2 regions of the Duganella sp. LjRoot269 genome follow, and region 1 is predicted to be linked to the other one. Evidence: predicted binding sites of a transcription regulator. Region 1 holds the regulator's gene; the other holds the start of a gene.
What was found. The regulator FliA, encoded in region 1, starts transcription of late flagellar genes. The targets are predictions, from matches to a motif close to CTAAAGTTTNNNNNNNNNNNGCCGNTA.
Positions count from the first base shown of each region.

Region 1 (7,475 bases):
GGCGCAGGAGGCGGAATTCTACGGCGCCATGGACGGCGCCAGCAAATATGTGCGCGGCGATGCCGTGGCCGGCATCCTGGTGACGGTGATTAACGTGGTCGGCGGCCTGCTGGTCGGCCTGTTGCAGCACGACCTGACCTTTGCCGACGCGCTGAAGAACTACACGCTGCTGGCCATCGGCGACGGCCTGGTGGCGCAGATCCCGTCGCTGGTGATTTCAACCGCGGCCGGTATCGTGGTGTCGCGCGTGGCCAGCGAGCAGGACATCGGCACCCAGGTGGTGGGACAGTTGTTCGCCAAGCCGCAGGTGCTGTACATCACCGCCGCCATCATCGGCGGCATGGGCCTGATTCCTGGCATGCCCAACCTGGTGTTCCTGTTGCTGGCCGGCGTGCTGGCCGGTTCCGCCTACCTGATGACGCGCAAGGCCGCCGCCGGCAAGACCGCCGAAGTGGCCGCGGCCGAGGCGGCCGCCGCGCCGGCCGCCGCGCCGGAGCAGGAAGAGGCCAGCTGGCAGGACATCATGCCGGTCGACACCCTCGGCCTGGAAGTGGGCTATCGCCTGATACCGCTGGTGGACAAGACGCAGGGCGGCGAGCTGCTCAAGCGCATCAAGGGCATCCGCAAGAAGTTCGCGCAGGAGGTGGGCTTCCTGGCGCCGCCGGTGCACATCCGCGACAACCTGGAGCTCAAGCCGTCGGCCTACCGCATCACGCTCAAGGGCGTGGAAGTGGGCACCGGCGAGGCCTTCAACGGACAGTTCCTGGCGATCAATCCGGGCATGGCCAGCGGTACTCTGCCAGGCCTGGTGACCAGCGATCCGGCCTTCGGCCTGCCCGCCACCTGGATCGACGCCAATCTGCGCGACCAGGCGCAGGGCATGGGCTACACAGTGGTCGACGCCGGCACCGTGGTGGCGACCCACCTGAACCACCTGATCACCACCCACGCTTCCGAACTGCTGGGCCGCGCAGAAGTGCAGGCGCTGCTGGATCATCTGGGCAAGGACGCGCCCAAGCTGGTGGAAGACCTGGTGCCGAAGATGGTGTCGCTGTCGACCCTGCAGAAGGTGCTGCAGAACCTGCTGGTGGAAGGTGTGCACATCCGCGACATGCGCTCCATCATCGAGACCCTGGCCGAGCATACCGTGCATACGCAGGATCCGAACGACCTGACGGCGCTGGTGCGCATCGCGCTGGGCCGGGCGATCGTGCAGCAGCTGTTCCCGGGCGCCAGCGAGTTGTCGGTGATGACCCTGGACAATCGCCTGGAACGCTTGCTGATGCAGGCGCTGGCGGCCAGCGGTCCGGACGGGGCCGGCATCGAACCCGGCCTGGCCGACACCATCGCGCAGCAGGCGCAGCAGGCCGCCGCGCAGCAGGAAGCGCTGGGCTTGACGCCGGTGCTGCTGGTGCCGGGACCGCTGCGCGCCTTGCTGTCGCGCTTCCTGCGCCGCGCCTTGCCGCAGTTGAAGGTGCTGTCGCATGCCGAGATTCCGGAGACCAAGACCATCCGCGTGACGGCGCTGGTGGGCCAGCAGCCGGCATAAGTTTGACGCGGTCGCGGACGCATCCATGCGGGCGGCCTAGACTGCTCGCATGGACAACGACGACTACGACACGCCGTGGAAGGAAGTGGTTACGCACCACTTTCCGGAATTCATGGCATTCTATTTTCCTTTGGCGCACGCGGCCATCGAGTGGTCGCAGCCGCACACCTTTCTCGACCAGGAGTTTGCGGCGCTGACCCGCGATGCCGAGCTGGGCAAGCGCTTGCTCGACAAGCTGGTCAGCGTACATCTGGTCGATGGCGGGCAGCAGTGGGTGCTGGTGCACTTGGAGGTGCAGGGCTGGCATGACCGCGATTTTGCCGAGCGCATATTTGTCTACAATTATCGCGCTTATGATCGCTATCGCCGCGCGGTCGCCAGCCTGGCGTTGTTGACGGATGATAGCAAGCGCTGGCGACCGGATACGTTCGGTTACCGCCTGCTTGGCAGCGAAATGGGGATCAGATTTCCTGTCGTCAAACTGGGGGATTTTTCCGATCGGATCGCTGAGTTGGAGATGCATCCGAATCCCTTTGCACTGGTTACCGTGGCCTATCTGCAAGCGCGGCAGACCCGGAATAGCATCCATCGGCGGCGCATCGCCAAGTGGCGCCTGACCAAGCTTTTGTATCAGCGTGACTGGGGCAAGCAGCGTATTATTAATTTGTACCGAGTGATCGATTGGATCATGCGTTTGCCACAGGGACTTGAAGCACGATTGCGGGAGGGCATCCTGCAAATGGAAAGGAGGAAGACCATGACTTACCTGTCTTCGATAGAGCGCATAGGCATGGAAATTGGCATGAAAAAGGGCATGCAACAAGGACTGGAAGAAGGACGGCAAGAAGGACGGCAAGAAGGGCGGGCGGAGTTGCTTGCCGAGTTGCTGGCAAGGCGCTTCGGCGAGCTCGGTGGGGATGTGCGGGAGCGGTTGGCTACGGCGACCGCGGAACAACTGTCCGTCTGGGGCGCGAACTTTGTCGATGCGCGGTCGCTGGCCGAGGTTTTTCGGAGCGGCTAGGCCGCCCCGGCCGCAATAGCGAAATGCGGCCCATTTGCCCCCCTGTTCAATGGATCGTTTCCAGAGTGCATCGTCAATAATGGCACTGTCGAGTAAAGGCGTCTCATCCGGAAGACGCGCTGCTCCATCCAGTTCCCTGAGAGACGGCCATGAACGTGAAAAAATTTACCGCACCGACGTCCCGCGAAGCGCTGCGCAAAGTCCGCGAATCGCTCGGCCCCGATGCCGTGATCCTGTCCAACCGCCAGGCCGACGGTGGTGTTGAAATTCTCGCCCTCGCCAACGACGATGCCGCCTCGCTGGCCATGCCGGCGCCCCATACGCCGATGGCCGATCCGGCGCCGTCGCTCGACCTGAATACCGCCGTGCCGCAAGGCCGCGCCGACCAGCGTATCGAGCCGCGCTTTGAGTCACGCATGGAACCGCGCATGGAATCGCGTACCGATTCCCGCTTCGAGCCGCGCATGGAAACCAACTACCCGACGCCGGCGCCAGCCGCCCAGCCATCCCTGCCAGCGCAACCGGTGCGCCGCGTGGTGGCTTCGGCTTCGTCGTTCGCCACCGCCACCAAGGCCGCCGCCGCTGCCGCGCCAGCGCCGGCCAAGGCATCGGTCGACGTCGACCAGATCGCCGCGATGGTGGCCGCCGCCGTCGCCAGCGCCAAGGAAAACGCCGCCGCCGAAATGCACGGCATGATGAGCGAAATCCGCGCCATGCGCGGCATGATGGAAACCCAATTGGCCGAAATCTCCTGGGGCGCGACGCAGGCGCGCGAACCGCAGAAAGCCGCCGTGCTGCGCGAAATGCTGGCCGCCGGCTTCTCCGCCAGCCTGGCGCGCTACCTGCTCGACAAGATGCCCGCCAACCGCGACGCCGCCGACAGCCTGCGCTGGATCAAGACCGTGTTGACCCGCAACCTGTCGACCATGGCCAACGAAGAAGCGCTGATCGACCAGGGCGGCGTGTTCGCGCTGGTCGGCCCGACCGGCGTCGGCAAGACCACCAGCACCGCCAAGCTGGCCGCGCGCTGCGTGATGCGCCACGGCCCGGACAAGCTGGCCCTGATCACCACCGACGCCTATCGTATCGGCGCCCACGAGCAGCTGCGCATCTACGGCAAGATCCTCGGCGTGATGGTGCACTCGGTGAAGGACGAGGCCGACCTGCGTATCGCGTTGAAGGAACTGAAAAACAAGCACACGGTGCTGATCGACACCGTCGGCGTCAGCCAGCGCGACCAGATGGTCACCGAGCAGGTGTCGATGCTGCAAGGCGCCGGCTCCGACGTCAAGCGCCTGCTGTGCCTGAACGCCACCGCCACCCAGGAAACCCTGAACGAAGTGGTGCGCGCGTATCAGGGCAGCGGCCTGGCCGGTTGCATCATGACCAAGCTCGATGAAGCGGCCGCCATCGGCAACGTGCTGGACGTGGTGATCCGCCAGAAACTGAACCTGTTCTACGTGTCGAACGGCCAGCGCGTGCCGGAAGACCTGCACCTGGCCGATCCGGCCTATCTGATCGACCGCGCTTTCAAGCTGAAGCGCGACGTCGTCAACAGCCAATACCTGGACGCCGAACTGCCGCTGTTGATGAGCAATGCGGGCAACGCCGGCGCGCTGCGCGAGGTGCACCTTGGCTAATTTCGATTTCGACCAGGCGGAGGGACTGCGCCGCATGCTGGCGGGGCCCAAGCCCCGCATCGTCACTTTTTTGTCGGCCACCCCGCAGGATGACAAGGGCGCCATGCTGGTCAACCTGGGCGCCTCGCTGGCCCGCGCCGGCAACGACGTGCTGCTGGTCGACGCCTGCGCCAGCGCCCACGGCGTGGCCTCGCGCCTCGGCGTCGACGGCGGCGCCAGCCTGCTCAACGTGGCGCGCCAGGAATGCGGACTGAATCAGGTGATACACCAGGTGCCGCAAGGCTTCGCTGTGGCGTCGATGACACGCGGCCAGCCGCGCTGCGGCCCTGACGAAACCCGCCGCCTTGCCAAGGCTTTCGACGTGCTGGCCAAGCAGACCGGCATCGTCATCGTCGACGGCGAATTCGACGGCGAGGCTTTCCCGGTGCCGGTCATGGCCAGTTCGGAAATCGTGGTCCAGGTATCGAATAGCGCTACCTCGATCAAGGCCGCGTACAGTATGATCAAGCGCCTGAACCAGGAGCTGGGACGCCGTCCATTCGGAATTCTGGTCACCGGGGCTTCCGAATCGGAGGCAAAGGTGGTATACGATAATATGGCACAGGCAGCCAGCCGATACCTCGCCGTGAACCTCGTTTCGATGGGATCGGTGCCGGCGGATGAATACCTGCAGCGCGCGGCACGCTTGGGGCGTGCGGTGGTCGATGCGTTTCCGCTGGCCGGGGCTTCGGTGGCGTTTCGTCAACTGGCGGGGCGCTTCGCGCTGGCTGGCTCGCCTTCATTCCAATAGAAGGCGTTTCCTTGAGGAGTAACAGCATTATTTTGGCGCTCAATTAACACAAAAACAGCCTATGTACACGGTCAAAGGGAAAGCGGACAAGGATTCTTTGCTGACGGAGCATATGCCGTTGGTCAAGCGCCTGGCCCATCACATGAAGGCGAAACTGCCGCCCAGCGTCGAAGTCGACGATCTGGTGCAAGCCGGAATGATCGGCCTGCTCGACGCCATCAGCCGTTACGAGGAAACCCATGGCGCCCAGTTTGAAACCTACGCCGTGCTGCGCATCCGCGGCGCCATGCTCGACGAACTGCGCAACAGCGACTGGCTGCCGCGCTCCATGCGTCAGAACATGCGCAAGATCGAGACCGCGATGAGCACCCTGCAGCAGCGCCTGGGCCATCCGCCGACCGAGTCGGAAGTGGCCAAGATGCTCAAGCTGTCGCTGGCCGACTACCAGGAAATGCTGTCCGACGGCGGCGGCCACCAGCTGGTGTACTACGAGGATTTCCACGACGACGACGGCAACGACAGCTTCCTCGACCGTTACTGCTCGGATGAAGACAGCGACCCATTGCGCTCGCTGCTGGACGGCGACTTCCGCCAGGCCGTGATCGACGCCATCGACGCGTTGCCGCCGCGCGAGAAGATCCTGATGGGGCTGTACTACGAGGAGGAGCTCAACTTGAAAGAAATCGGCGCCGTGATGGGCGTATCGGAATCGCGCGTGTCGCAGCTGCACACGCAAGCCGTGGCGCGCCTGCGCGCCTCACTCCGGGAGCGGTCTTGGACTGGGCCAGCGTAGCCGGGGTGCTGCTGGCGCTGGCCGGCATCGTCATCGGCCAGTCGCTTGAAGGCGGCAAGCTCTCTTCGCTGCTGCAGCCGGCCGCGTTTGCGATCGTGGTGGTCGGCACCTTCGGCGCCGTGCTGCTGCAGACCCGCTTCCGCACCTTTGTGCGCGGCCTGCAGATGCTGCGGCTGGTGTTCGCGCCGCCGGCCGACACCCGCGCCGTGCTGGCGCGCGACATCAACGCCTGGAACCTGGCCGCGCGCCGCGACGGCCTGCTGTCGCTGGAGCGCTACATGCTCGCCTCCAAGCACCAGTTCAACACCAAGGGCCTGCGCCTGATCGTCGACGGCATCAATCCCGACAAGCTGCGCCAGATCCTCGACACCGAAATCACCGCCTACGAAACCGAGGAAAGACAGGCGGTGCGCATCTGGGAATCGGCGGCCGGCTACTCGCCGACCATCGGCATCCTGGGCGCGGTGCTGGGCCTGATCCACGTGATGGAAAACCTCACCGATCCGAGCAAGCTCGGTTCCGGCATCGCGGTCGCCTTCGTCTCGACGATCTACGGCGTCGGGCTGGCCAACCTGCTGTTCTACCCGATCGCCAACAAGCTCAAGGCCATCGTCACGCAGGAAGTGCACCAGCAGGAAATCGCCGCCGCCGTGTTCTACGACATCGCCACCGGCGACCACACGCGCGTCATCGACGAACGCATCGCCACGCTGCTGCGGGAGCACTGACATGCAGTACCGGCGTGCGCGCAGGAAGTTCGACGACGAACCGGAGAACCATGAGCGATGGCTGATCTCCTACGCCGACTTCATCACGCTGCTGTTCGCGTTCTTCGTCGTCATGTACGCGATCTCCTCCGTCAATATCGGAAAATACAAGGTTTTCTCCGACGCCTTGGGCGATGCCTTCGGCGGCGCTGGCGCGGCACAGCCGATTAACACGCAGATCCAGAACCTGCCGATCCCCAATCCAGGCCTGAAGCGCCGCACCGAGATGCTGCGCAAGGAAAAAGAGCACATGACCAAGCTGGCGCAGGACTTGTTGTCCACGCTGGCGCCGCTGGTCAAGGAGGGCAAGGTGCGCGTGACGCAGAACAGCCGCGGCGTCAGCGTCGAGATCAACGCCTCGGTGCTGTTCGATCCGGGCGACGCGCGCCTGACCAATGAGTCGACCGAAGCGCTGCGCGCCGTCGCCGGCCTGCTGAAAAACGACGAGCACAATGTGCAGGTCGAGGGCCATACCGACAATCAGCCCATCCGCAACGCGCTGTTCCCGTCCAACTGGGAATTGTCGGCGGTGCGCGCCAGCAGCGTGGTGCGGCTGTTCATCGACGCCGGCGTGGCGCCGGAGCGCCTGACCGCGGTCGGCTTCAGTTCGAACGTGCCGGTGGCGTCCAACGACAACGCGATCGGCCGCGCGCGCAACCGCCGCGTGGCGGTGACGATACTGTCGGGACTGCCGGATACGGTAACGGAATTGCCGACGCAGGCGCCGGCGCAATAAGGAAAGTAAGAAGCTTAGCCGGCGAGGAAGCCGCGGCTGCGGGGCAGGGTGGTGGACATGCCGCCGGGGCCGTAGAAATTATTCGCCGCGCCGCCCTGCGGACGCAACGCCTGCAAGGCTCCCTGCGTATGGCCCATCTGCTTGTTGATCAACATGCCGTTGATGCGGTTCAGTTCCTT
Region 1 covers NZ_CAXUSL020000001.1:6,020,144-6,027,618, reverse strand. The annotation lists gene flhA (flagellar biosynthesis protein FlhA) at 1-1,549, shown strand, start outside; gene ACSQ3S_RS26985 (Rpn family recombination-promoting nuclease/putative transposase) at 1,599-2,570, shown strand; gene flhF (flagellar biosynthesis protein FlhF) at 2,720-4,210, shown strand; gene ACSQ3S_RS26975 (MinD/ParA family ATP-binding protein) at 4,203-5,000, shown strand; gene ACSQ3S_RS26970 (RNA polymerase sigma factor FliA) at 5,062-5,793, shown strand; gene ACSQ3S_RS26965 (flagellar motor protein) at 5,775-6,521, shown strand; gene motD (flagellar motor protein MotD) at 6,523-7,296, shown strand; gene ACSQ3S_RS26955 (flagella synthesis protein FlgN) at 7,311-7,475, opposite strand, start outside.

Region 2 (7,475 bases), 5.9 Mb from region 1:
GATTCGAGCTCAGCGCCACGATCTGGTCGGTCGACAGACCCGAGGCCAGGTTGGCGGTGGTCATCGAGGCCACCTGCGCGGTGCTCAGCGCAACGATCTGGTCGGTGGTCAGCGCGGCGGTCTGCGCGGTGCTCAGCGCGGCGATGGCGGCCGTTTTGAGCGCGCCGACGTCGGCCGTTTCAATCGCGGCGATGGCGGCGGTGCTCAAGCCGGCAACTTGCGAGCTCGACAGCGCGCTGATCTGGCTGCTGCTCAGGGCGACGATCTGGTCGGTGGTCAGGGCCTTGGTCTGGTTGCTGGTCAGGCCGGCGATGACGGCCGATTTCAGCGCGCCGATGTCGGCTGTTTCAATCGCGGCGATGTCGTTGGTGCTGAAGGCGCTCAGTTGCGCCGAGCTCAGGGCGCCGATCTGGTTGGACGTCAGGGCGACAACCTGGTCGGTGGTCAGCACGGCGATGTTGGCCGAGGTGATCGAGGCGATCTGGCTGGTGGTCAGGTTCGACAGCTGGTCGGTGGTCAGCGCCGCCAGTTGCGCGGTTTTCAGCGAGGCGATGATCGCGGTTTTCAGGCCCACGATGTCGGCCGTCTCGATGGCGGCGATGTCCTGGGTCGACAGCGCACCGAATTGCGCGGTGCTCAGCGCGCCCAGCTGGTTCGAGCTCAGCGCCACGATCTGGTCGGTCGACAGGCCCGAGGCCAGGTTGGCGGTGGTCATCGAGGCCACTTGCGCGGTGCTCAGCGCAACGATCTGGTCGGTGGTCAGCGCGGCGGTCTGCGCGGTGCTCATCGCGGCGACGGCGGCCGTTTTCAGTGCGCCAACGTCGGCCGTTTCAATCGCGGCGATGGCGGCGGTGCTCAGGCCGGCGACTTGGGCGCTGCTCAAGGCGCCGATCTGGGCGCTGCTCAGCGCCACCACCTGGTCGGTAGTCAGGGCATTGGTCTGGCTGGTGGTCAGGCCGGCGATGACCGCCGATTTCAGCGCGCCGATGTCGGCCGTTTCAATCGCGGCGATATCGTTGGTGCTGAAGGCGCTCAGCTGCGCCGAGCTCAGGGCGCCGAACTGGTTGGACGTCAGCGCGACAACCTGGTCGGTGCTCAGCGCCGCGATGTTGGCGGTGGTGATGGCGGCGATCTGGCTGGTGGTCAGGTTCGACAGCTGGTCGGTGGTCAGCGAGGCCAGCTGCGCGGTCTTCAGCGAGGCGATGATCGCGGTTTTCAGGCCGACGATGTTGGCGGTCGAGATGGCGGCCACGTCGCCGGTCGACAGCGCGTTGAATTGCGCGGTGCTCAGCGCGCCCAGCTGGTTCGAGCTCAGCGCCACCATCTGGTCGGTGGTCAGGCCTGCAGCCAGATCAGCGGTGGTGAAAGCCGAGACCTGCGCGGTGCTCAGCGCAACGATCTGGTCGGTGGTCAGCGCGGCGGTCTGCGCGGTGCTCAACGCGGCGATGGCGGCCGTTTTGAGCGCGCCGACGTCGGCCGTTTCAATCGCGGCGATGGCGGCGGTGCTCAGGCCGGCAACTTGCGAGCTCGACAGCGCGCTGATCTGGCTGCTGCTCAGGGCGACGATCTGGTCGGTGGTCAGGGCCTTGGTCTGGTTGCTGGTCAGGCCGGCGATGACGGCCGATTTCAGCGCGCCGATGTCGCCCGTTTCAATCGCGGCGATGTCGTTGGTGCTGAAGGCGCTCAGTTGCGCCGAGCTCAGGGCGCCGATCTGGTTGGACGTCAGGGCGACAACCTGGTCGGTGGTCAGCACGGCGATGTTGGCCGAGGTGATCGAGGCGATCTGGCTGGTGGTCAGGTTCGACAGCTGGTCGGTGGTCAGAGCCGCCAGTTGCGCGGTTTTCAGCGAGGCGATGATCGCGGTTTTCAGGCCCACGATGTCGCCGGTCTCGATGGCGGCGATGTCTTGGGTCGACAGCGCACCGAATTGCGCGGTGCTCAGCGCGCCCAGCTGGTTCGAGCTCAGCGCCACGATCTGGTCGGTCGACAGACCCGAGGCCAGGTTGGCGGTGGTCATCGAGGCCACTTGCGCGGTGCTCAGCGCGACGATCTGGTCGGTGGTCAGCGCGGCGGTCTGCGCGGTGCTCAGCGCGGCGATGGCCGAGGTCTTCAACGCGCCGAGGTCGGCCGTTTCAATCGCGGCGATGGCGTCGGTGCCCAGCGCGGCGACCTGGCCGCTGGTCAGTGCGCCGACCTGGCTGCTGCTCAGGGCGACGATCTGGTCGGTGGTCAGGGCCTTGGTCTGGCTGCTGGTCAGCGCGGTGATGACGCCGGTTTTCAGTGCGGCCAGGTCGGCCGTTTCAATGGCGGCGATGTCGTTGGTGCTGAAGGCGCTCACCTGGGCCGAGCTCAGGGCGCCGAACTGGTTGGACGTCAGCGCGACAACCTGGTCGGTGCTCAGCGCCGCGATGTTGGCGGTGGTGATGGCGGCGACCTGGTTGGTGGTCAGGTTCGACAGTTGATCGGTGGTCAGCGCCGCCAGCTGCGCGGTCTTCAGCGAGGCGATGATCGCGGTTTTCAGGCCGACGATGTTGGCGGTGGAGATGGCGGCCACGTCGCCGGTCGTCAGTGCGCCGAATTGCGCGGTGCTCAGCACGCCCAGCTGGTTCGAGGTCAGGGCCACCATCTGGTCGGTGGTCAGGGCGGCAACGTTGGCAGTGGTGATGGCCGCCACTTGCGCGGTACCCAGTGCGCCGATCTGGTCGGTGGTCAGCGCGGCGGTCTGCGCGGTGCTCAGCGCGGCGATGGCGGCGCTCTTCAGCGAACCGATGTCGGCCGTTTCAATCGCGGCGATGGAGGCGGTACCCAGCGCGGCCACCTGGCCGGTGCTCAGCGCGCCGACCTGGCCGGCGCTCAGCGCCACTATCTGGTCGGTGGTCAGGGCCTTGGCCTGGGCGGTCGACAGGCCGGCGATGACGGCGGTCTTCAGCGCGGCCAGATCGGCCGTTTCAATCGCGGCGATGGCGTTGGTCGACAGCGCGCCGATTTGCTGCGACGTCAGCGCGGCAGCCTGGTTGGACGTCAGCGCGACGACCTGGTCGGTGCTCAGCGCGGTCATGCTGGCGGTGGTCAGCGCGGAAATCTGGGTGGTGGTCAGGTTCGACAGCTGGTCGGTGGTCAGGGCTGCCAGCTGCGACGACTTGATCGATGCGATCAGGCTGGTTTTCAGGGCGACCAGGTCGGCCGTTTCAATCGCGGCCACGGCACTGGTGCCCAGCGCGCCGAACTGGGCGGTGCTCAGCGTGCCCAGCTGGTTGGAATTCATGGCGACGATCTGGTCGGTGGTCAGGCCGGATGCCAGGTTGGCGGTGCTCAGCGACGCGACTTGCGCGGTCGACAGGCTGGCTACCTGGTCGGTGGTCAGCGCGGCCATCTGGCTGGTGCTGAGGCTGGCGATGACGACGGTTTTCAGCGCCAGCACATCGGCCGTTTCCATGGCCACGATGTCGTTGGTGCTCAAGCCTGCGACTTGGGCGCTGCTCAGCGCGTTGGCCTGGCTGGTGGTCAGCGCGACGACCTGGTCGGTGGTCAGCGCGGCCAGCTGGCCGGTCGACAGGCCGGCGATCGAACCCGATTTCAGTGCGGCGAAGTCGGCCGTTTCGAGGGCGGCAATGTAGGCGGTCGCCATGGCGTTGACCTGAGCCGAGCTCAGCACACCTACCTGATTGGAACTCAGCGCGACGATCTGGTCGGTCGTCAAGCCGTTCGACATTTGCTTGGTGGTCAGTGCGGCGATCTGGGTGGTGGTCAGCGCCACCGCCTGATCGGTCGTCAATGCCCGAGTCTGGTCTGAATTGAGCGCTACGATATCGCTGGTAGCGAGGGCAGCAATGGTTTGGGTCGACAGAGCTGCGATCTGGTCGGTACTCATGCTTGTTACGAGGCTCATTTCCATTCTCCTTGGGGCACTGCACAGTTCTATACAGACAGATGATGGAGCCGACAGGTCTCGCCCGCGGCTCCATCTGAATTGGGTGCTACTGGAATTTCTTTGCGTTTTACATGCGCGTGATCACGAAATCGCGCACTTTAGTTCTTAACGTCAATATCGAAGGCAACTTTAGGATACGCCAGCCATGATTTTGCCTCCGGTTAACATTTTAATAGCGAGGGAACAGCGCATAGTTTCATTCAATCACGGCCCAAAAACCGGCGGGCCACCGCCCTGAACGTACAAAGCGACCCTTTTTTGCGCTGCATTAAGCTTTTTTGTTTACTCAGTGCAATGCAAAAACCGGGCCATGATTTCTCAAAAACAACTTTTTTGGGACAAACGGCAGGGCCTGAGCCCTGCCGCGTGGCACTACATCCGGCTTGCGCCGGGGTACTACTTTACTTGCCGGGCGCCGCCAGGAAGCCGTGGCCGCCCTGCGACTGCAACGCTTTCAGACGCAGCGCGCTGTCGGTGGCCGCCTGGCTCTCGGCGCCGAGAACCGGCTTGCCGTTGGCGTCGAACTGCTTGAGCGCGTCGGCCAGCTGGGCCACGCTGCCGCCCACGCCGTTGCCCTGGATATCCAGCTTCGGCGCCGCGGCCGCCGGCGTGCTGCAGCCGGCGAAGGCCGACATCGCCTGCGCCAGGTTGCTGACGCTGCCGCTCAGGTTGCTGGCCGGCGTGGTGGCGAACCACACGTCGGCCGCCGCATGGGTGGCGCCGTCGGCCGTCTCGAAGGTCGAGGTCAGACCCAGGATGTTGCCGTTGTTGACTGCCCCGCCCACCTTGACGTCCAGGTTGAGCTTGGTGATGCCCAGGTCGGCCAGCGACTTCAGCTCGTCGGCCTGGCTGACGCCATCGGTGTTGCCGTCGACCCAGACCCGCAGGTCGGCGAAGGCGCTGTCCTTGGCGTCGATGGTGCCGTCGCCGTTGGTGTCGAGTTCCGCCATCGCTTGGTAGCCGGTGGCCGCTTTCTGGCCGTTGGCCAGCGTGGTGCCGGAGCCGAACAGTTCGCTACCGTCGTTGATCACGCCGTCATGGTTGCGGTCCAGGGCCAGCAGGCCGTCGCCGCCGGCGGTCCAGCCGGTGTTGACTTTGTTGCCGTTGGCCAGCAGGTCGAACTGCACGCCCTTGCCCAGCGCCGTGGTTTGCACGCCGTCGCCGTTCAAGTCCAGCGCGACCGGGGTCAGGAACGACAGCGCCTGGGTCTGCGTGGTGGTCAGCGCATGGACCTGGTCGGTGGTCATCGCATGCAGTTGCGCCGAGGTCATCGCGTGCACCTGGTTGGTGGTGAGCGAGGCGATTTCAGCGGTGCGCAGCGTGACGAACTGCCTGGTGCTCAGCGCGGCGATCGCGGCGGTGCTCAGCGCGACCAGGTCGGCGGTGTCGAGCGCGGCCAGCGCCGCGGTCGACAGGCCGGCAGCCTGGGCGGTGGTCAGCGCGGCGACCTGGGTCGAGGTCAGCGCCACGCCCTGGCTGGAATTCAGCGCGCCCAGCTGGTTGGCGGTCAGCGCGCCGATTTCCTGGGTGGTGAAGGCAGCCAGTGCGGCGGTGGCCAGCGCGGCGAGGTTGTTGGTCGACAGCGCGGCAACCTGGCTCACGCTCAGCGATGCGGCCTGGGCGGTGGTCAAGGCGGAGATCTGTGCAGTGCTCAGACCGCTGGCGAAGGCCGAGGTGGCCAGCGCGGCGACCTGGCCGGTCGACAGCGCTGCAACCTGTGCCGTGGCCAGACCGGCCAGCTGCGCGGTGCGCAGCGCGGCGACGTCGATCGTGCTCAGGCCAACCAGGTCGGCCGTCTCGATCGCGCCGATGCTGTTGGAGCTCAGCGCCACCACTTGTGCGGTGCCCAGCGAAGACAGTTGCGCCGAGGTCAGCGCGACGATCTGGCTGGTGGTCAGCGCGGCGATGCCGGCGGTGCTCAGCGCGGCCAGCGAGGCGGTGGCCAGCGTGTTGACTTGCGCGGTGGTCAGCGCGGCGACTTGGGCGGAGCTCAGGGCGGCGATGGCGGCCGTCTTGATGGCCGACAGGTCGGCTGTTTCCAACGCGGCTATCGAGTTGCTCGACAGGGCGGCCACTTGCGCGGTGCTCAGCGCGGCCGCTTCGGCGGTGCTCAGGGCCACGACCTGGCTGGTGGTCAGCGCCTTGACCTGGTTCGCGCTCAGCGCGGCAACCGCGTTGGTCGACAAGGCGGCAAGGTCAGCCGTTTCCAGCGCGGCGATGGCGTTGGTGCTCAGCGCGGCAACCTGCGCGGTGCCCAAGGTGCTCGCTTGCGCGGTGGTCAGCGCGACGATCTGGTTGGTGCTCAGACCGGACACGGCGGCGGTGCTCAGCGCGGCGACCTGGTTGGTCGACAGCGCGGCAACCTGTGCGGTCGCCAGGCCTGCCAGCTGCGAACTGCGCAGCACGGCGACGTTGGCGGTGGTCAGGCCGACGATGTCGGCGGTTTCAATCGCGCCGATGGCGTTGCTGGAGAAGGCGCCGATTTGCGCGGAACCCATGCTGCTCAGCTGAGCCGAGGTCAGTGCGACGACCTGGTCGGTGGTCAGCGCGGCGATGCCGGCGGTGCTCAGCGCGGCCAGCGAGGCGGTGGCCAGCGTGTTGACTTGCGTAGTGCCCAACGCGGCGACCTGGGCTGAGCTCAGAGCGGCGATGGCGGCCGTCTTGATGGCCGACAAGTCGGCCGTTTCCAACGCGGCAACCGAGGCGGTGCTCAGCGCGGCAACTTGCGCGGTGCTCAGCGCGGCAGCTTCGGCCGTGGTCAGTGCGACGACCTGGCTGGTCGTCAGCGCCTTGACCTGATTGGCGCTCAGGGCGGCGATCGCGTCCGACTTCAGTGCTGCGAAGTCGGCCGTTTCCAGCGCGGCGATGGCGTTGGTGCTCAGGCCGGCCACTTGCGCGGTGCTCAGCGAGCTCGCTTGGGCGGTGGTCAGCGCCACGATCTGGTTGGTGGTCAAGCCGGACACGGCGGCGGTGCTCAGCGCGGCGATCTGGTTGGTCGACAGCGCGGCAACCTGTGCGGTCGCCAAGCCAGCCAGCTGCGCGCTGCGCAGCACGGCCACGTTGGCGGTGGTCAGGCCGACCAGATCCGCGGTTTCGATCGCGCCGATGGCGTTGCTGGTCAGAGCGTTGACTTGCACCGAACCCATGCTGCTCAGCTGCGCCGAGGTCAGCGCGACGACCTGGTTGGTGGTCAGCGCGGCGATGCCGGCGGTGCTCAGCGCGGCCAGTGAGGCGGTGGCCAGGTTGTTGATCTGCGTGGTGGTCAGCGCGGCAACCTGGGCGGAGCTCAGGGCGGCAATGGCGGTGGTCTTGATGGCCGACAGGTCGGCCGTTTCCAGCGCGGCGACGGCGTCGCTCGACAGCGCGGCCACTTGCGCGGTGCTCAGCGCGGCCGCTTCGGCCGTGGTCAGCGCAACCACTTGATTCGTGGTCAGCGCCTTGACCTGATTGGCGCTCAGGGCGGCAATCGCATCGGACTTCAGTGCTGCGAAGTCGGCCGTTTCCAGCGCGGCGATGGCGTTGGTGCTCAGGCCGGCCACTTGTG
Region 2 covers NZ_CAXUSL020000001.1:103,673-111,147, forward strand. The annotation lists gene ACSQ3S_RS00375 (heme utilization protein) at 1-3,889, opposite strand, end outside; gene ACSQ3S_RS00380 (heme utilization protein) at 4,333-7,475, opposite strand, start outside.
Region 2: ACSQ3S_RS00375 (heme utilization protein) is a predicted target of FliA. The motif match lies at 4,038-4,064, and genes of this name have one in related genera.